Regions from separate parts of the Thiosocius teredinicola genome, predicted to be linked through region 1. Evidence: predicted binding sites of a transcription regulator. Region 1 holds the regulator's gene; each other region holds the start of a gene.

Region 1 (7,155 bases):
ACCAGGATTACCAGGATCGCCAGCAGGCCGACGTTCTTTTCAACGACTTCATGTGACATTTTCGGTACTCCTTTCTTATCAGTGGGCTGCCGGTGCCGGAATGGCATCGTCAGCGTCGGCTACACGGCCCTGCGAGGCCGTTTTCCAGACGTTGTAGGCCATCAACAGCATGCCGCCGAGGAACATGGCCCCGCCGAGCAGACGGACGTAGTAGAACGGATAGGTACGTTCCACCGATTCGATGAAGGAGTAGGTCAGGGTGCCGTCGGCGTTAACTGCACGCCACATCAGGCCTTGCATGACACCGGCGATCCACATGGCAGCGATGTACAGCACAACGCCGATGGTGGCCGTCCAGAAGTGCAACTCGACCAGCTTCATGCTCGCCATCTCAACCCGACCGAACATACGTGGGATCAGGTAGTACAGCGAACCGATCGATACCATCGCAACCCAACCCAACGCACCCGAGTGCACGTGGCCCACGGTCCAGTCGGTGTAGTGCGACAGCGCGTTGACGGTCTTGATCGACATCATCGGACCTTCGAAGGTCGACATGCCGTAGAACGACAGCGAAACGATCAGGAATTTCAGGATCGGGTCGGTGCGCAGCTTATGCCAGGCGCCCGACAGGGTCATGATGCCGTTGATCATGCCGCCCCAGGACGGTGCCAGCAGGATCAGCGAGAAGATCATACCGACCGACTGTGCCCAGTCGGGCAGTGCGGTGTAGTGCAGGTGGTGCGGACCGGCCCACATGTAGGTCGAGATCAGTGCCCAGAAGTGGACGACTGACAGACGGTACGAGTAGACGGGGCGACCGGCCTGCTTCGGTACGAAGTAGTACATCATGCCGAGGAACGCAGTGGTCAGGAAGAAGCCCACGGCGTTGTGGCCGTACCACCACTGGACCATCGCATCGATGGCACCGGGGTAGAAGCTGTAGCCCTTGGTCAGGGTGGCCGGGATGAACGCGCTGTTGACGATGTGCAGTACCGCAATCGTCAGGATGAAAGCACCGTAGAACCAGTTGGCTACGTAGATGTGCTTGACCTTACGTGTGGCGACCGTGCCGAAGAATACGATCGCGTAGATCACCCAGATGACGGCGATCAGCAGGTCGATCGGCCATTCGAGTTCGGCGTATTCCTTACCGCTGGTGATACCCAGGGGCAGCGTAATGGCAGCCAGTACGATGATCAGGTTCCAACCCCAGAAGGTGATGGAGGCCAGCGGACCACCGAACAGCCGGGTCTGACAGGTGCGTTGCACCACGTAGTACGACGTGGCGAACAAGGCCGAACCGCCGAAGGCAAATATGACAGCGTTCGTATGCAACGGACGCAGGCGGCCGTAGCTGAGGAACGAAATACCATCGGTGAGTGTCGGAAAGGCCAGCTGAGCCGCGACGATAACGCCGACGAGCATCCCGACGATGCCCCAGATAACCGTCATCACCGCAAACTGGCGCACGACCTTGTAGTTGTAGGTGGTCTGTGACTCCATTACGCGTCTCCCAAGTGAAAAAACCATCGGTTGGTTTCAACACGGAACCAACCGATCTGGGGCGCACACTAATTGTTAATAAGGAGTCGCTACTTTGATGTGGGTCAACTGGGTGTCGCAGACCCACATCGCAATGATTTTTGTCGCTTTCAAATTGAGCTAGATCAATTTGATGGTCTTGCGCGATGACGCTCGCAATGGGTTTGATGCGTAACCATGGAACGCAGTCGTTCCAGATCGAGGATCTGCACGTGTTTGCGCTCGACCTTGAGGATCTTCTCCTCCTGGAAGCGGGTAAACAGCCGGCTCACCGTTTCCAGCGCCAGGCCGAGATAACTGCCGATCTCCTGGCGTGACATGCTGAGGAAGAAATCCGACGCCGAGAAACCACGTCGATGAAAGCGGTCGGACAGGCTCAGCAGGAACGAGGCAACCCGCTCTTCAGCCGTGCTGCGTCCGAGCAGCGTCATCATCTCTGCGTCCTGGCTGATCTCTTTGCTCAGCAGACGGAACATCTGGTGCTGCAGGCTGGGGATGTTGGAGGCCAGGTCTTCAAGCCGCTCGAAGGGCAGCTCGCAGATTGCGGTGGTTTCGAGTGCACGCGCGCTACAGCCGTGCAGATTTTCCTGGATCGCATCCATGCCCAGCACCTCGCCGGGCAGATGGAAGCCGACGACCTGTTCATCGCCGTCATTGGTCTGCGTATAGGTTTTGACCGCCCCCGTCTTGACAACGTACAGATTGCGGAACGGTTCGCCCGAGCGGAAGAGGTGATCGCCGCGTTGCAGCGGTCGATTACGTTTGACGATCGCATCCAGACGATCGACATCCTCCGGTCTCAGGCCCATGGGGAGGCACAGCATGGAGAGGCTGCAATCACGACAAGCAACCTTGATTTTATCGAGTGAAATGACGTTCTTCTCAGCCAAGGTGAATGCCTTTGTTGGTTCCCTGAGGGTTGATCGGAAACTGCACTGTGATTGTGCGAATTTTTTTGACCTTGATCAATAACCTTAGTTAGGTAGAAAGAGACGCGCAAAAAAAACCCGTCCACGACGGGACGGGCTTTGGTGCTCGAGCGAGAAGCTTATTCGCTCGCGGCCGGTGCTGCGGGGGCCGCAGGCGGTGCTACCGGAGCACCCCAGCCGGGGCCGTAACCGCCGCCCCATGGGCCGTAACCGCCGTAACCGGGGCCGTAACCGTAGCCGCCCCAGCCGGGGGCGCTGTAGTTGTAACCGCGGCCATAGCCGTCACCGTAGCCGTAGCCACTGCCGTAGCCACGCATATTGGTGTTGCCGCGGCCGCTCATATTCATGCTGAAATCACCGGCGCCGGCGGCATCGCCCGAGCCCCAGCCGTCGCCCCAGCCCGAGGTGTTGCCGTAGCCGTAACCGCGGTTGTAGTTGTTGTCCCAGTTGTTGCCGCCCCACGGGCCACCGCCGCCCCAGGGGCCGCCACCCCACCAGGCGCTAGCCGATGACATGGTTAATGCAGCTGCGCCGGCGACGAGCGCAGCGCTAAGTGCTTTTGCGAACTTCCGCATTTCGTTAACTCCTTGAGTGAGCTTTTGTGTGAGTGAGGTGAGCCTCCCTGCGTCGACGGGACTCATGGCACTGCCGGGGAGATGAGTCGTCGGCACGGAGTCGGGATCGTTCCTTCCCGAGCAAGACTGAATATAGACCAATGCATTGGCTGCCACTAGCGCCAAAACCGGCGAATTGCCGCTAAAACGTTGGAATATAAGGGCAAATTGACACTGCCTCTGATCCTGATCAAGTTCCCAGAAGTTAAACCCGGTCGCGATTTGTGATTGAGTGCAGAGGGGCTCTCTGGTACCGTTTAAGCCCGTCCGTTGCAACCTCCTTTTTGAGCCCTCCGGCCCATGGCTAAATGCATTTTTATTACGGGCGGCGTTGTGTCGTCCCTAGGCAAAGGTATTGCCTCTGCTTCGCTTGGCGCTTTGCTCGAAGCGCGTGGCCTCAAGGTCACGATGATCAAGCTGGATCCCTATATCAACGTCGACCCGGGCACGATGAGCCCGTTTCAACACGGTGAGGTATTCGTCACTGACGACGGTGCCGAAACCGACCTCGATCTGGGGCACTACGAGCGTTACATCCGTACCACGATGGGACGCAACAACAACTTCACGACCGGCCAGATCTACGAGAACGTGATCCGCAAGGAGCGCCGTGGCGATTACCTCGGCGGTACCGTGCAGGTCATTCCGCACATCACCAACGAGATCAAGGAAAGCGTGCGCCGCGGTTCGGCCGATGCCGACGTTGCGCTGGTCGAGATCGGCGGTACCGTGGGTGACATCGAATCGCTGCCGTTTCTCGAGGCCATCCGTCAGATGGGCGTCGAGATGGGGCGCGAGAACGCCTTGTTCATGCACCTCACGCTGGTGCCGTACATCGCGGCCTCGGGTGAGATCAAGACCAAGCCGACGCAGCACTCGGTCAAGGAACTGCGTTCGATCGGTATCCAGCCGGATGTGCTGGTGTGCCGCGGCGACCGTCCCGTGCCCGACGGTGAGCGCCGCAAGATCGCGCTGTTCACCAACGTGCCTGAGCGCGCCGTCATCTCGGCAGTCGACGCCGACAGCATCTACCGCATCCCGTTGCTGTTGCATGCGCAAGGCCTGGACGAGATCGTCGTCGATCAACTGCGCCTCGATGTGCCGCCGGCCGATCTGAGCGAATGGCAGGCGGTCGTCGATGGCCTGGATCATTCGAAAGGCGAAGTCGATATCGCGATGGTCGGCAAGTACGTCGATCTGACCGAATCGTACAAGTCGCTCAACGAAGCGCTGATCCATGCCGGCATCAAGACCGGCCACAAGGTCAATATCCACTATATCGATTCCGAGGCCCTGCAAAGCGACGGCATCGGTACGCTGAAGGATATGGACGCGATCCTGGTGCCGGGCGGCTTTGGCGAGCGAGGCGTGGAAGGCAAGATCGCCGCGGCGCAGTATGCGCGTGAAAACCGCATCCCTTATCTGGGCATCTGCCTGGGGATGCAGGTCGCTGTCATCGAATTTGCACGTCATGTTGCCAAACTCGAAGGTGCGCACAGCACCGAGTTCGATCCGGCGTCGCCTTATCCGGTGATCGCGCTGATCACTGAATGGCTGAACGCCGACGGCTCGATTGAGCAACGCGCGGCGGATGCCGATCTCGGCGGCACGATGCGACTGGGTGCGCAGCAGTGCAAACTGGCCAAAGGCACTATTACGCGCAAGCTGTACGGCAAAGACATCATCAGCGAGCGTCATCGGCATCGTTACGAGTTCAACAACGGCTACCGTCAGGATCTCGAGGACAGCGGCATGAAAGTGGCGGGTACATCGATCGACGGACGACTGGTCGAGATGATCGAGATTCCGTCACATCCGTGGTTCGTCGCCTGCCAGTTCCACCCGGAGTTCACGTCGACACCGCGCTACGGCCATCCGCTGTTTCAGGGGTTCGTCGAGGCAGCCGCTACCCATCGCAATAAAAACGTCGAAGAGGCAGTTTCAGCATGAATCTATGCGGTTTCGAGGTCGGCCTCGATCATCCGTTCTTTCTGATCGCGGGTACCTGTGTCATCGAGAGCGAGGCATCGGCGCTGTCGGTTGCTGAAACGCTCAAGGGCATCACCAGCGAACTGGGTATTCCCTTCATCTACAAATCGTCTTTCGACAAGGCCAACCGTTCGTCGCACAGCAGCCCGCGCGGTCCTGGTCTCGAAGAAGGCCTGCGCATCCTCGAACGCGTCAAGACCGAACTGAACGTGCCGGTGTTGACCGACGTGCATGAGGACACGCCGATGGACGAGGTGGCCTCGGTCGTCGACGTATTGCAAACGCCGGCATTTCTGTGTCGCCAGACCAACTTCATTCAGAGCGTCGCCAAGGCGGGCAAGCCGGTCAATATCAAAAAGGGCCAGTTCCTCGCGCCGTGGGACATGAACAACGTCGTCGACAAGGCCAAGGCCACCGGCAACGAACAGATCATGGTGTGCGAGCGCGGTGTGTCGTTCGGTTACAACACGCTGATCTCCGACATGCGCGGTCTCGCCGTCATGCGTTCTACCGGTTGTCCGGTGGTGTTCGATGCGACCCACTCGGTGCAGCAGCCCGGTGGCATGGGCAATAAATCGGGCGGACAGCGCGAACACGTGCCGGTGCTGGCGCGCGCGGCTGTCGCCGTCGGCATCGCCGGTCTGTTCATGGAGACCCATCCGGACCCGCAAAACGCGATGTCCGACGGCCCCAATTCCTGGCCGTTGGATAAAATGCAGCGCCTGCTGCAAACCCTGGTCGAGCTCGACCGCTGCGTCAAACAGCGCGGTTTTATCGAACAGGAACTCGTCGGCTGACACGGCATTCCGCTGTCGCCGACCCGACAGTTGACTAGGTTTATCGGAGAGCCGGCAGCATGCGCCTTCCAGCGCGGCTGCCGGCTCTGCCACGAATTTTTTTGAGTTCAGGAGTACCCATGTCTGACATCATCGATATCCGCGCCCGAGAGATCCTCGATTCGCGCGGCAACCCGACTATCGAAGCCGATGTGCTGACCGCCGACGGTGCGATTGGTCGGGCGGTAGCCCCTTCCGGCGCATCGACCGGTTCGCGCGAGGCGCTCGAACTGCGCGATGGCGACAAGCACCGTTTCCTCGGTAAGGGGGTTTTGACTGCGGTAGGCAACGTCAACGGCGAGATCCGCGACGCCTTGCTGGGGCAGGAGGTCGGCGGACAGGAAGCCATCGATCGGCGCATGATCGACCTCGACGGCACCGACAACAAATCGCGCCTCGGCGCCAACGCCATCCTCGCCGTGTCGCTCGCTGCCGCGCATGCCGCGGCGCAGGAAAAGGCGATGCCGCTGTATCAATCGCTGGGTAGCGGCACCTACAAGATGCCGGTACCGATGATGAACATCATCAATGGCGGCGAGCATGCGGACAACAGCGTCGACCTGCAGGAGTTCATGATCCTGCCGGTGGCGGCAGGCTCGATTCGCGAGGCCATCCGCTACGGCGCCGAGGTGTTTCATGCACTGAAATCCGTACTCGGCGGGCGCAAGCTGGCGACCACCGTCGGTGACGAGGGCGGTTTCGCCCCCGACCTGCGCTCCAACGAAGAGGCCATCGAGGTCATCCTCGAAGCGATCACCAAGGCCGGCTTCAAACCCGGCGACGACATCTACCTCGGCCTGGATGCCGCCAGCTCGGAATTCTACAAAGACGGCAAGTACGTGCTGGCCTCGGAAGGCAAGTCGTTCGACTCTGCCGGTTTTGCCGACTTCCTGACCGGCTGGGTCGACCAGTACCCGATCATCTCGATCGAAGACGGTATGGACGAAGGCGATTGGGACGGCTGGAAGCTGCTGACCGACAAACTCGGCAAGCGCGTACAACTGGTCGGCGACGATCTGTTCGTGACCAACACCAAGATCCTCAAGGAAGGCATCGACAAGGGCATCGCCAACTCGATCCTGATCAAGTTCAACCAGATCGGCACCCTGACCGAGACACTCGAAGCCATCGGCATGGCACACGATGCCGGTTACAGCGCGGTGATCTCGCACCGCTCGGGCGAGACCGAGGACACGACGATCGCCGATCTCGCGGTCGCCACCGCGACCGGTCAGATCAAGA
Region 2 (7,155 bases), 2.2 Mb from region 1:
CTCGAGTATGCGTTGCTTTGGCCACATCGCTTCGATCAGTCCGGTGAAGTACACCTCCAGCCCCTTACGGACAAAGCTGCGCCCCTGCCACAGGAAAAGGTTGCGTGCGACCTGTTGCGAAATCGTGCTGGCACCGCGCAACTTGCCACCATCGAGGTGATCCTGAACCGCTGCGAGTATTTCGTCCGTATCGAATCCCCAATGCACGGGAAAACGCTGATCTTCCGCTGCAACAACCGCCAGCGCCATGCCCGGGTGGATCTCGCTCAACGGAACCCATACCTGGTGCTGCGGTCCACCCTCGCTGGCGTAGCGCCATAACATAACCGCGGAATACGGTGGATCGACCCAGCGAAACAGCAACACGACGCCGACGGAACCGGCGATTGCGATCAACAGCAAGATGCCGAGCAGACGTCGCAATCGTTGCATGAACGTCCGACGAGGTTTTGCGCGTTTTGCCATACATAATCGGAAAGCAGGACTGAGTCGTCATTATCGCTGAGCGAAGGCCGACATCACAGCCGGGGTTCTCTGATCGACAACACAGAATCGTCGTGGACTAACGACTCAGATCGCCGCGCCGCGGGCGCCGGTGCAGTCGTTGCAGCAACTCATCGCGATCGATCAAGCCATTGCGATCGACATCGATGTCATCGAAGTCGTACACATGAAACGACCGACGGTTGCGTGCCTGATGCCGCCGCATACGTTGGTGAAATCGATAGTACTCGCGCCGATCGACAAATCCGTCGCGGTTCTCGTCATGCCGCGAAAAGACTTCCGCATTCGGCGCATCGCTTGGTGCGCTGTTGACGGTGACCGCAGCGGCAAGCAGAACGATGTAGATGACGTGTCTTACCCACCTCATCGGGTTGTCTCCAGAAATTTCATCAGGTCGGACCACTCCTCGTCGCTGAGCTCGGCGCGATGCGCACGTCCGCCGCGTCGTTCATAGGTCGCCCGCAGTTCGGTCGGCTCGACGCTCAGATCGGTTGCGTCGGGCTCATGGCAATAAACGCATTGATCATCGAACAGTGCCCGCCCGCGAGATGCCTCCTCGGTCGTCGAAACACCGGGGCCGGTAGACAGTTTTTGCCGATAGAATCCGCCGGCATCCCAGAAGTCGGGTTCCGAGCAACCGATACACGGGTGTCCTGCGTCCACCGGCGAACTCGTGCCTCCGTTCCACTTCTGGGTCATACAGGCATTGTGCGTGGTCGGCCCCCTGCACCCCAGCTTGTACAAGCACCAACCTTTTCGGGCGCCCTCATCGTCAAACGATTCGGCGAATTGGCCCGCGTAGAAAAAGTGAATGCGGGAACAACGGTCGTGCAAGGTGCGGCCATAGATCGACAATGGACGCGCCAACGCGTCCAGCGCGGGCAGACGACCGAATGCGATGAAGTGCGCCAAAGTGCCGGTGATCGCCTCCGGCAACGGTGGACAACCCGGCACATTGACCAGAGGGCGACGCGGGATACTGCCCTGCGCCATCAGTTGTTCGACCGCAAGTGCGGTTGTGGGGTTGGGGTTTGCGGCAGGTAACCCGCCGAACGCCGCGCACGAACCGACGGCGATCACCGCGGCCGCCTGCTCCACCGTTTCCGCCAACACCTCCATGCCCGATCTACCGGCGATCGTCGAGCAGTTCAGGTGTTGCCCACTGGAAACCGACCCATCGACAACCAGCAGATAACCCCCATCCGTCAGCGCAGCCGAACGTGCGGCTTCGGCCGCGTCACCGGCTGCCGCCTGTAAGGTGTGGTGATAGTCGAGCGAGAAATAGTCAAGGATCAGGGTATCGACGGATGGCGCGTAGGAGCGCAGCAGCGACTCGGTACACCCGGTACACGCCTGCAGTGACAACCAGACCAGCGGCGTGCGGCGCCCCGCCAGCGCTTCGGCGATCCGTCCGGTCGCGCTGCCCGGCAGTGCGAGCAGGCTGACCAGCCCGGCGCAATACTTCAGGAACCCGCGACGGCTGACCCCCCGGGTACGCAGATACGAATAAAAATCTCCATGGGCATGCATCGCGCTGCACCAAAAAAACTCCGCTTCCCAGAATGTGAAGCAAAGTCGCGCCACGTCAAGAACGGCCGTTGTTCCAGGTCAATTCATAGCGTTTCACGGCCCGCCCGCACTAACTTTCCCTGCCTATCAGCCGATACGTTCAAGAATTCAGCAACCGCGTCTTGACCATGCCGCATCAACAACCTGCAGATGTGACATTAGAAGCCGAAGACTATGCACACGCCCACCGCGACCTCGGTCAACAGGGTCTGCCGGGCAGTTTCCTGTACGCGCTTATCTGGTTGCTGGTCACCACGACAACGCCCGTCGCGACAACCTGGCCCAACATTACCTGGTTAGGGCTCGGCATCTTCGTGATCACCGGCACCCTACGGTTCTCGCTCGGGTTCTGGTTCGACAACACCTACTTTCGCGATACACAGCGTTGGGCCGCTACCTACTACACGGTGGTGCTGGTGCAGGCTGCCACTCTGGGCGGCCTGTCGTGCTTTCTGATCTGGCAGTTCGAACTCGGTTGGCCTGCCATGATGATCAGCTTCGCCAGCGCAGGCGTCATCGCCGGAGGCGTAGTTGCGCTCAGCACCCACCCGAAGCTGCAGCGCGGTTATATCTTCGCGGCGTTGGTGCCGACCGCTGTGGCGGGTTTGGCGAGCGGCAACGATAACTTGATGATGCTCGGGTTCTTGGTTGCGGTGTATATCTTCTTTCTGGTCTCGATCGGCAAAAAGCTCGATCGCGGCTATTGGGACAGCATGCGCAGCACGCGCCTGCTCAAGCGACGCGCAGAAGAACTGCTGGTCGCCCGCGAGAAGGCGGAGAGTGCAGATCGCGCCAAAGGGCAGTTCGTCGCCAAGGTAAGCCATGAATTGCGTACGCCGCTCAACGGCCTGATCAGTACGATCGGCATGATGGGTCGAACGGACGACCCGGCCAAGCGCACCAAGTACCTGTCGATCATGTCGAAGTCGGCCGACATGCTGCTGCAACGCATCAACGAGATCCTCGACTTCTCCAAGATGCAGGCCGGCAAGCTGGAACTCGAACCGGTCGCCGCCGATCCCAGCGCCGCCGTGGCCGATGCCGTAGCGCTGATGCAGGATGCGGCTGCCGACAAGGGGCTCGAGATCCAGGTCGACATCAGTCGGCCCGATCACGCATGGGTGAGCATCGACGAGATGCGCCTCACCCAAGTCCTGTTGAACCTGATATCCAACGCGATCAAGTTTACCCAGCAGGGCACCATCGTCGTCGCTTTCCAGCAGGGCGAAATAGAGAACGGCAGCGTATCCTGCCGGTTCACCGTTACCGACACCGGTATCGGCATCGCGCCCGATGCAAAAGACCGCATCTTCCGATCGTTCGAACAGGCCGATAGTTCGACCACCAGGCAGTATGGGGGTACAGGATTGGGTCTGGCGGTTTCTCAAGACCTGGTGCAGAAGATGGGCGGCCTGATCGAGGTCGAAAGCACACCCGGCGAAGGCAGCTGTTTCAGCTTCACATTGCTGCTGCCTGTTGCCGAGATGCACAACGAAACCCGCACAATTGCCGAAGACGGCGGAACCGAAATCAAGACTGCGCCACGCCTGCGGGTATTGATTGCAGAAGACAACTCGATCAACCAGTTCATCATTGAGGACCTGATGGAGACACTCGACTGCGCCTTCACGATCGTTGCGGACGGTCAGGCGTGCGTCGAGCGCGTGCAAAACGAATCGTACGACGTCGTTCTGATGGACTGCGAGATGCCGGTCATGGATGGCTACGAGGCGACCCGACGCATCCGGTCACTTGAACGCTCCGACAATCGCGTGCCAATACCGATTATCGCGTTGACCGCGCATGCGGACGAAACCAATCGGCGCAAGACCAGCGAAGTCGGGATGAACGATTTCGTCACCAAACCGTTTACGCTCGAAGAGCTCAGCGCCGCTTTGGAGCGTACACTGCGCACCGACGGGCCGATGCAGGCGATCGCCTGATCACCGCACAGCGCGCTGCGCGTTCCCAGATCATCAGCCTTCACCGACAACAGGCACTGCACCTGCTTCCCCTCACCTGCCGGGGATAGCGTAGGCCCACGGCACCTGGCGGCACTGATTAGGCCCCGCACTCGGCTGGCAGCAGCTGTGTTAGCCCGGCCAGGCGGGATATCTTGCGAGCGAATCCGCACCTGGATCCAGGGGAAGCGGTGATTTGTCGCATTTTCTGCGATGATTGACGGCGTTCTGCAAGATCGAACGACCACCGGCTACTCATGTTCAATCGACAATTACCCGCAGTAACGCTGGAAGCGGAAGATTTCAAACAGGCGCACCGTGATCTGGCCCGCCAGGGCCTGACCGGCAGCATGCTGTACGCCGCCGTATGGGCGGTCGTGGTTCTGTTTACACCGGTCGTCGTCGACTGGCCGATCCTGACCTGGAGCGGACTGGGCGCACTGGCCCTGATCGGCGCTTTTCGTTTCAGCCTGGGCCTGTTGTTCGACCGCGCCTATACCGCCTGGGGCGCCCGCGTCTGGGCAGCGGTGTATTACTCCGCCGTCCTGATCCAGGTCGGCACCTGGAGCACGCTATACACCTTTTTGATCTGGCACTATCACGCGAGCTGGCCGACGATGCTGTTGAGCTTCGCTTCGGCGGGTATCGTTGCCGGCGGCACGATCACGCTCAGCACCCACCCGCCGTTGCAGCGCACCTACATTCTCGTTGCGCTCATCCCCGGCATGATCGCGTTCTGGCTGACGGGCGACAATAACGCGATGGTCATGGGCATGCTGCTGGCGGCGAAGATCGTCTTTCTGCTTTCTGTCGGCCACAACCTCAACTTCGGTTACTGGGCGGCCGTGCGCAGCACCCGCTTGCTCAAGCGGCGCGCGTCAGAGCTCGAGGCGGCACGCAAGAGCGCTGAAAGTGCCGACCGTGCAAAAAGCCAGTTCGTTGCCAAGGTCAGCCATGAACTACGTACACCGCTGAACGGATTGATCAGCACCATCGATATGCTGGCCCAGGCAAACGATCCGGATAAGCGTTCGATGTATCTCGACATCATGTCGAAGTCTGCCGATCTGTTGTTACAACGCATCAACGAGATTCTGGATTTTTCGAAACTGCAGGCCGGCAAGCTGCAACTCGAATCGCTACCCATGGATCCGGCACAACCGGTGCGCGATGCAGCGCTGCTGATGCAGGATGCGGCTTCAGCGAAAGGTCTGATTCTCGAAACCCGTATCGACGACACAACCGGCGTTTGGGTGCTCGGCGACTCCATGCGCGTAACGCAGGTGCTGCTGAACCTGCTGTCGAACGCGATCAAGTTCACCGAGCGCGGCGTTATCGTCATCGAGCTCGAACAGCATATGGGGCCCTATTCGTCGGTTCACTGCCGCTATGCGGTGACCGATTCAGGCATCGGCATCGCCGCCGATGCCAAGAAACGCATCTTCAGGGCCTTCGAGCAGGCAGATGGCTCAACCACGCGGCAGTACGGCGGCTCCGGGCTGGGCCTGGCGGTGTCGCAAGACCTGGTACGCAAGATGGGCGGTTCGATCGAAGTCGAAAGCACACAGAACGAAGGCAGCCAGTTCGCCTTCACTGTCGCGATGCCTTCAGCACCAATCCCACAAGAAGAACCTACACCGCTGCACAAACACACGCCGGCGATATTCGCCAACCGTCGGATTCGCGTATTGATCGCCGAAGACAACCCGGTCAACCAGTTCGTCGTCAAGGCCATCATGGAGGTGCTCAATTGCGCATGCACACTGGTCGCTGACGGCCAAGCCTGTGTTGAGCGCTTCACCAACGGTGAATTTGACGTCGTGTTCATGGACTGCGAGATGCCGGGCATGGATGGCTACGAGGCCACGCGACGTATCCGTGCACACGAGCGCAACCAAGGGTTCGAGCGCCAGATACCGATTATTGCGCTGACAGCACATGCAGACGACGACAACCGGGTCCGTACGCGGCAGGTAGGCATGAGCGACTTCGTCACCAAACCGTTCACGCTGGAGCAGATCAGCGACGCCCTACAGCGCAATGTCATGCCCGACAACGAGACACCGCCGGACCAGCGCCTGCACTAATCGTCTTCGACCAGATCGTTCACGGCGCTGATCCGCCTTGGCTCAGTCCGCCTGGCCTCTTGAGGACACGACCGATGAAGAAGCGCTTGGTTATCCGGCTTGCGGCAAAGCAACGACATCGCCTGGCGTCGGGCCAACGGCTTGAGCCGGTCTGACAGCAACGGCGACGACTCAGAACGCGTCAACCTCAAATCGGATCGCGGCGCCTACGATTGAAGCGACGCTACCGGGAACACTTCATCGGCTTTGGTCGGTGGCTTCAGATTGTGAGCAAAGCCGGATCGGCCGGCACTCCCGCCGACAACCGTCGCTGCGCACCCTGAAAACTATCGCTCGGTTCAAACGGCGCTTGGTGGCGGATGTGTTCCTGCTGCGCTTCATCAGCAGCTTCCCGCAGGGTCGGAACCCCGCACCTGATACCGGCGTACTGTTGGTCACATCAAACGGGTTGTGCAGCCTCACACGGCACGGTGGCCATTATTGTATGCTTCCATGACGGTGGTTATACTGCCCGACCCAATCCACCGACTTGGGGTGGGAAGGTACGAATCCCCATCGGGGACTCTCAACGAAATGCGCCAGTGCTCTGCTCTCCCTTCCACAGTTCATCGTTGTCGCAGTGAACACGCCGATGCGCCGGACCATGGGGCGTGACGATCTGGGCTACGAGATCACCCTAGGACACCTCTCTAATAGATGGGCGCGCGACCGTTCGCGAACGCATGCATGGATTGCCGTGGCTGCAAGGCGAACGCTTTGTGTCCGCAATGGGTTTGATCGTACCCTCCGCAAGGAATACCGAGTGTAGGCGGCCAAGTGACTTCCGTTCGTTCATCCCTGGCATACAGTTTTCTCGGCGCCAACACGGTGACCGTTCTCCAGTTCGCGTCGACACTGATCATCGCCCGGCTACTTACGCCGGAAGAACTGGGTATCTACTCCATTGCAGCGGTGTTTATCGGCCTGGCGAACGTGCTGCGGGACTTTGGGGTATCCAACTACCTGATTCAGGTTGAGAAACTCACCAACGAAAT
Region 3 (7,155 bases), 2.0 Mb from region 1:
AGCCGGTCTTAACGACCGGAACCTAAGTCATTCAGCCGTTTGAGAGTTCGCGCGGTGTCTCTTGGGTCTGGCTGATGGCGAGAGCGAGTTGAACCCGGTTGGAAAGACCGGTCTTGCGGAAAATGCTGTTGAGATGGGCCTTGACGGTGCGTTCGGAGATGCCGTTTTCGGCCGCGATCACCTTGTTGCTCATGCCGTCGGCTACCTGCAATGCGATCTCGGCCTCGCGGCGCGTGAGGTCTTTCAGCACATCGCTGGTATCGGGACGTTCGACGGTGCCGGCGATGGCCTGCTCGAGCAGAAAATCCGTAACCTGTTTACCGGCCCAGACTTCGCCCGAAGCAACGGCGGAGATCAGCGCATTGAAGATCGCCGGCGAGGCCAGCCGGTTGCAATAACCGCGCACGCCGCCCTTGAGGACTCTCAATCCTTCACCGGCATTGGGAACTGCGGTCATGGCGATGAATTTGGTATTCGGACGTTTGGCCACAGCCTTGAGCAAGGCTGTGGTATCCGCATCGCGCTGCGCGCCGAGGTCGTACAGGCAGATATCCGCCGGCCAGGCGGCCGCCGTCAACACCGACCGTGGCGGCTTGACCAGAAAATGATGCCCGCCCGCCAGCGCCGCATCCGACCAGCGCATCAACACATCGCGGTCTTCGCCTGATGCAACAATCAACGTCACTCGTCAGGGCTCCCGCAATGCCGTCTCGCGCGCCCGCAAAACGGGCTTGAGCAAATATGTAAGCACGGTTTTTTCACCGACAAGGATATCCACCTCCGCCGTCATACCCGGGATGATCGAGTACGACTTCTGCCCCTTCACCAGGGCAGGCTGATCGGTTCGAACCCGTACCAGATAGTAAGACTCGCCATCCTCATCTACAAAAGTATCGGCGCTGATGTGCTCAACCTGAGCGTCGAGGCCCCCGTAGATCGCGAAATCGTATGCGGTCAGCTTGACCTTGGCCGGCAACGCCGGGCGCAGGAAGGCGATATCGCGCGGCTTGACGCGTGCCTCGATGAGCAGACTGTCCTCGACCGGCACAATTTCAACCAGGTCCATGCCCGGCTGAATCACACCGCCGACGGTACGCACCGACAGCACCTTGACGATGCCCTTGATCGGCGAGCGCACCTGGGTGCGGAGCACGCGGTCTTCCAACGCCACGTTGCTCGCGTTCAGCGCGTTGAGTTCAGCAGTCGCCTCGCTCAGCTCGCCGCGTGCTTCGGTGCGGAACTTGGCGTCGAGTTCTGCGCGACGCTGCTCAACCTCGGCCAGTTCGGCCTCGGCACGCGGTATGGCCAGGCGCGTCTCGTCCAAATCGCCACGTAAGTCGTTGACTTGCCTGCGTAATCGTAGAATCTCGACCTCCGACACGGCACCCTGTTGCTGCAGCGGGCGGGTCACTGTGAGTTCCTGTTCAGTCAGGCTCAGGCTGCGGCCGAGGCGATCTATGCGCGACTTCATCTCGGCGATCGCTTGGCGTTTTTGCGACGCCTGCTCGATCAACACACGTTGCATCGCATCGTGCGCACCGCGGCGCTCCTCGAACAACTTTTTTTCCTGCTCGTAGGCTTTTGGCAACGCATCCGTGATCTCGTCAGGCATCGGTGGAAACTCCTCCCACCCCTCGGCCTCGGCGCGCAGGCGAATCACCTTGGCCTTGAGGCTCAACAACCGGGCGCGGTTTTCCTGCAGCGACGAGTCAAAGCGGGTGTCGTCGATCGTCAGCAGCACCTGACCGGCCTCGACGATCTCGCCTTCGCCGACCGCGATATGCTTGACGATGCCACCCTCGAGGTTCTGCACCACCTGCACCTGCGACGACGGAATCACCTTGCCGTTGCCGCGCACCACTTCATCCAGCACGGCGTAGTACGCCCAGACGAAGAACGCGGCCACGCACAGCAACATGACCCATACCAGCAGCTGTTCGCCGCGCACCGAGCGCGAGCGGATGGCGGCCGCGGCGTCGACCGCGAATTCGTTGGCTTTGCTGGTGCGTTCGCTCATTCCCTGCTCCGTCAACGCGTCTGCTTGATCCGGCCGGCGCGCAAGGCATCGAGCACCTGGGCCTTCGGACCATCCGCCACGATCTTGCCCGCATCGACCACGATCACCCGTTCAACCAGGTCGAGCAACGACGCGCGGTGCGTGATCAGCACCAGCGTTTTGCCGTCGACCACCTTGGCCAGCTCGCGTTTGATGTGTTCCTCGCTGCTGTTGTCCATCGCACCGGTCGGTTCATCCATCAGCAGAATCGGCGCATCCTGTACCAATGCCCGCGCCAGCGCGACCGCCTGACGCTGGCCACCCGACAGCCGGCTACCGTGCTCTCCCACCGGCATGTCAAAGCCGAGCGGGTGACGATTCACGAACGACGACACGCCCGCCAGCTCGGCGGCGTGCACGATCTGTTCATCGTCGACATGTGCCAGGCCCATAGTCAGGTTGTCGCGGATCGAACCGAACAGCAGCTGGTTATCCTGCGAGACATAAGCAATGTTGTGCCGCAGATCGCCCGGATCGAGTTGGCGCATGTCGACACCATCGATTCGCACGGCGCCATTGTCGGCATGATAGATCCCGGCAACCAGGCGGTTGATCGTGGTCTTACCGGACCCGACCCGACCGATGATCGCCACGCGTTCGCCCGGCTCGACTTTGAAGCTCGCATCCTGCAACGCGGGCAACTCCTGGCCGGGGTAATTGAAGGTGACGTGCTCGAACTCGATGCTGCCGTTGAGCACCGGGCGGGTTACGAACACCTTGCCGTTCGGGCGCTCGACCGGCATCTGCATGATCTCGTTGAGCGTCTTCAGCGCCGTGCTCGCCTGGTAATAACGGGTCAGCAACGCCGCGATCTGGGCAAGCGGCATCACCGCGCGGCCGCTCAAGATCACCGCGGCGATCAAGGCGCCCATCGTCAGCAGGCCGTCGGAGATCAGGTACACACCGCTGACCACGACGCCGACCGATACCAATTGTTGCAGGAAGGTCGCCAGGTTGGTGGCCGACAAGGCCCACTGGCGCGCCTGCGCATTCCAGCGTGCCGTCTCGCCCACACTGCTCTCGAGCTGGCGTTGCAGCCGGCCTTCCACGCCCAATGACTTGACGGTTTCGGCCTCGACCAGGGCCTCGACCAGGGTCGCATTGCGCTGCGCCGATGCGCGCATGCCGTTTTCGGCCGCACGCCGCAGGCGCGGCTGCACGAACAGGCCGTACAGCAGCAGGATCGGGATGGCCGCCAGCGGCACGATGACCAGCGGGCCGGCGATCAGCCAGATCACCAATAGAAAGAGCACCGCGAACGGCACGTCGACGAAGGTGGTCAGGGTCAGCGAGGCAAAGAAATCGCGCACGCCGTCGAACTCACGCAGGTTGTTGGCGAAGGCGCCGGCCGATGCCGGACGCGCATCCATACGCAGACCCAACACGCGCTCATAAAGCTTGGCCGACAGTTCAATATCGGCCTTGGCGCCGGCCACGTCGATGAAGCGGCCACGCAGGCTGCGTAGCAGGTAGTCGAAGCCGTAGACCACGGTTACGCCGATCGCCAGCACCCACAGGGTTTCGAGCGCCTCGTTCGGCACTACCCGGTCGTAGACGTTCATCACGAACAGCGGGCTGGCGACCGCGAACAGATTGACCAGCACCGATGCCAGGATCACGTCGCGATAGATGCGCCACGAAGCGGCGATCGTGCCCCAGAACCAGTGACCGCCTTCGCTGTCGTGCTCCGGCCCCGGCGTACGCGCATCGTAGCGATGCGTCGGACTGGCAAGGATCGCATGGCCGGTATACAGGCCGCGCAGCTGGTCGGCATCCTGAATGACTTCGGCTTCCGGGTTCTCCGGCAGGATGAGCTTGGCCTTGCCATCGTGCAGCGGCTCGAGCAGCACGCAGGCCCGGTCATCATCAAGCAGCAGCACCGCCGGGGTGACCAGGCTGTCGAGGCGTTCCAGGGGCCGCGCCACGACACGCGCGCGCATGCCGACGCGCCGCGCGGCGCGGTCGAACATTGACGGCAGCAGACGGCCGTCGTGCAACGGCAGCCCGGCCGTGGCGGCAAACTCGGAGACCGGGAGGCCATGTTGCCGGGCGAGGATCAACAGGCAGCCGACCAACGGATCGGCCGCATCGGCCTCCGTCGCCAAGCTCACGTCCACTGCTGTTTCGCTCAAAACCCTGCTCTCCACTGGTGCGCGCCGCTGGAATTATGCGGTTTTAGGAATAAAGTTATCGACTAGCGATCCGAAATCCTGAAACATCCCACGAAATTGTCGAGGCAGACCGGCATGCAGCCAATTTTTGTCATCCGAGACGCCAGCGGCGTCATTACCGGGCTGTCGGCGACGGCCGAAGGCGGCGCCGAGGCGGCAGCGATCGACGATCCGGATGTTCAGGCATTTCTGCGCGAACTCGATATCGGGCTGGTCAGGGTACTCGAAGACGTGATCGACCTGCTGGTCGGTCGCGGCGTATTCCGCTTCACCGATCTGCCTGAATCGGCGCAGGAAAAGCTGTTGTTTCGCAAGAATCTGCGCTCGCAGTGGCAGGCGGTACCCGATCCGCTGGGCAACGAAGAAGGGCTGTTCTAGACAGCACCGGGCCTGATCCCCCGCTTGACGCACGTCAAGCAAGCCTGTGGGTGCGGTTGCCGAGCAAGGTAGCCATCGCCAATCTTGGCGACATAAAGGCAACCGCTGGTCACTCCCATGTCTACCACGCTCGTCACGCTCGACGGCAACGAAGCCGCCGCACGGATCGCTCACCTGTGTAACGAGGTCATCGCCATCTATCCGATCACCCCCGCATCGCCGATGGGCGAATGGGCCGACGACTGGTCGGCAGTCGGGGTGAAGAACCTGTGGGACTCGGTGCCGCAGGTCATCGAGATGCAGAGCGAGGGGGGTGCGGCCGGCGCCATCCACGGCGCGCTGCAGGCCGGTGCACTGGCCACCAGCTTCACCGCGTCGCAGGGATTGCTGCTGATGATCCCCAATATGTACAAGATCGCCGGCGAGTTGACGCCCACGGTGCTGCACGTGGCGGCGCGCTCGCTGGCGGCGCAGGCGCTGTCGATCTTCGGCGACCATTCCGATGTGATGGCGTGCCGTGCCACGGGCTACGCCATGCTGTGTTCGGCAAGCGTACAAGAGGTGCAGGATTTCGCCCTGATCGCCCAGGCCGCCTCGCTCGCCGGTCGCATCCCCTTTGTGCACTTCTTCGACGGTTTCCGCACCTCGCACGAGGTCGACAAGATCGAGGAACTCGATCGGCAGACCGTGCGCGCGATGATCGAAGACGAGCTGGTCGCCGCGCATCGCTCGCGCGCCATGTCACCCGACAAACCGGTGCTGCGCGGTACCTCGCAGAACCCGGATGTGTACTTCCAGGGGCGCGAGTCGGTAAACACTTACTACGCCGATTTACCCGATATTGTCGATAACGTGATGTCGCAGTTCGGCCGCTTGACCGGGCGCCAGTACGGCCTGTTCGAGTATGTCGGCGCACCGGACGCCGCGCATGTGATCGTGCTGATGGGCTCAGGTCTGGGGGCTGCCGAGGAGGCCGTTGAAACCCTGGTCGATCGGGGCGAGAAAGTTGGGGTGGTCAAGGTACGGCTGTTCCGACCCTTCTCGCCCAGGCACCTGCTGGCCGCGCTGCCAGAAACCGTCAACACCATCGCGGTGCTCGATCGCACCAAAGAACCAGGCGCCGACGGCGAGCCCCTGTACAAGGACGTGCTGACCGCGCTGGTTCAGGCAGTGGCCGACGGCGAGCGCAACGCGATGCCGCGGGTCATCGGTGGTCGCTACGGCCTGTCGTCGAAGGAGTTCACCCCCGGCATGGTGGCCGGCGTGTTCGCCGAGCTGGCCAACGAACGGCCGAAAAACGGTTTCACGATCGGCATCCACGACGATGTGAGCCACACCAGCCTGCATTGGGATAGCACCTTCGCCCCACTGGCGGCGCAGGGCATCACGCGCTGCGTGTTCTACGGCCTGGGCTCGGACGGCACCGTGTCGGCCAACAAGAACTCGATCAAAATCATCGGCGAGAGCACCGACCAGCACGTGCAGGGGTACTTTCAATACGATTCGAAGAAGGCCGGCGCAGTCACCGTCAGCCATCTGCGCTACGGCGACCAGCCGATCCGCTCGACCTACCTGATCGGTAACGACGAGGCCCAGTTCGTCGCCTGTCACCAGCCGAACTTCCTGGTGCGTTACGACATGCTCGCCAAGGCAGCGCCGGGGGCGACCTTTCTGCTGAACTCGCCGGCCTCGCCCGACACCGTGTGGGGCAGCCTGCCACGCAAGGTGCAGCAACAGATCATTGATAAGCAGCTGCGGCTGTTCAGTATCGATGCCTACGGTATTGCGCAGCGTACCGGCATGGGACGACGCATCAATACCATCATGCAGGCCTGCTTCTTCGCCATCACCGGGATCCTCGATCGCGATGAGGCGCTGAACAAGATCAAGGCCATGGTGCAGAAAACCTATGGACGCAAAGGGCGCCGGCTGCTCGAACGCAACTTCGCCGCCATCGATGAAGCTGTTAGCGGACTGCACGAGATCGATGTGCCGCAGCAGATCAGCAGCCAGGTAGAGATGCCTCCGGTGGTCGCCGCCAATGCCCCCGACTTCGTGCAACGCGTGACTGCGCCATTGATCGCCGGCCTCGGCGACAGCCTGCCGGTCAGCGCGATGAGCGCCGACGGCACCTGGCCGCTGGGTACCGCCGCCTACGAAAAACGCCAGTTGGCGCTCGAGATCCCGCAGTGGGAGATGGATCTGTGCACCCACTGCGGCAAGTGCCCGCTGGTGTGTCCGCATGCCGCAATCCGCTCCAAGGTCTTTGATGCGGGCCTTGCGCGCAGCGCCCCTGCCGGTTTTCTGCACATGCCGGTCAAAGGTGCCAAGGATTTCCCGCCGGATACGCATATCAGCTACCAGGTTGCACCGGATGACTGCACCGGCTGCGGCCTGTGCGTTGAGATCTGCCCGATCCGCGACAAACAGAACCCGGCACGCAAGGCGCTCAACATGGTGCCGGTCGAACCGCGCCGCGAGGTCGAGCAGGCCAGTTGGGACTTCTTCCTGACGCTGCCTGAGTTCGATCGCACCCAGTTGAAGGAAACA

Evidence for each region. The regulator FNR, encoded in region 1, switches genes on or off when oxygen is low (the NO sensors DNR and NnrR bind a similar motif). The targets are predictions, from matches to a motif close to TTGATNTANATCAA.
Region 2: B1781_RS01500 (hydrogenase small subunit) is a predicted target of FNR. The motif match lies at 2,103-2,116, and genes of this name have one in related genera.
Region 3: nifJ (pyruvate:ferredoxin (flavodoxin) oxidoreductase) is a predicted target of FNR. The motif match lies at 4,630-4,643, and genes of this name have one in related genera.

What each region holds. Positions count from the first base shown of each region.
Region 1 covers NZ_CP019936.1:2,916,319-2,923,473, reverse strand. Annotated here, with positions in the region: gene ccoO (cytochrome-c oxidase, cbb3-type subunit II) at 1-59, opposite strand, end outside; gene ccoN (cytochrome-c oxidase, cbb3-type subunit I) at 79-1,506, opposite strand; gene fnr (fumarate/nitrate reduction transcriptional regulator Fnr) at 1,671-2,435, opposite strand; gene B1781_RS13930 (sulfur globule protein CV1) at 2,594-2,989, opposite strand; gene B1781_RS13925 (CTP synthase) at 3,389-5,038, shown strand; gene kdsA (3-deoxy-8-phosphooctulonate synthase) at 5,035-5,874, shown strand; gene eno (phosphopyruvate hydratase) at 5,994-7,155, shown strand, end outside.
Region 2 covers NZ_CP019936.1:315,415-322,569, reverse strand. Annotated here, with positions in the region: gene mtgA (monofunctional biosynthetic peptidoglycan transglycosylase) at 1-432, opposite strand, end outside; gene B1781_RS01505 (EF-hand domain-containing protein) at 563-871, opposite strand; gene B1781_RS01500 (hydrogenase small subunit) at 868-2,034, opposite strand; gene B1781_RS01495 (ATP-binding protein) at 2,226-4,016, shown strand; gene B1781_RS01490 (response regulator) at 4,292-6,121, shown strand; gene B1781_RS01485 (lipopolysaccharide biosynthesis protein) at 6,938-7,155, shown strand, end outside.
Region 3 covers NZ_CP019936.1:80,577-87,731, reverse strand. Annotated here, with positions in the region: gene B1781_RS00375 (response regulator transcription factor) at 32-685, opposite strand; gene B1781_RS00370 (HlyD family type I secretion periplasmic adaptor subunit) at 689-2,017, opposite strand; gene B1781_RS00365 (type I secretion system permease/ATPase) at 2,029-4,188, opposite strand; gene B1781_RS00360 (hypothetical protein) at 4,303-4,605, shown strand; gene nifJ (pyruvate:ferredoxin (flavodoxin) oxidoreductase) at 4,723-7,155, shown strand, end outside.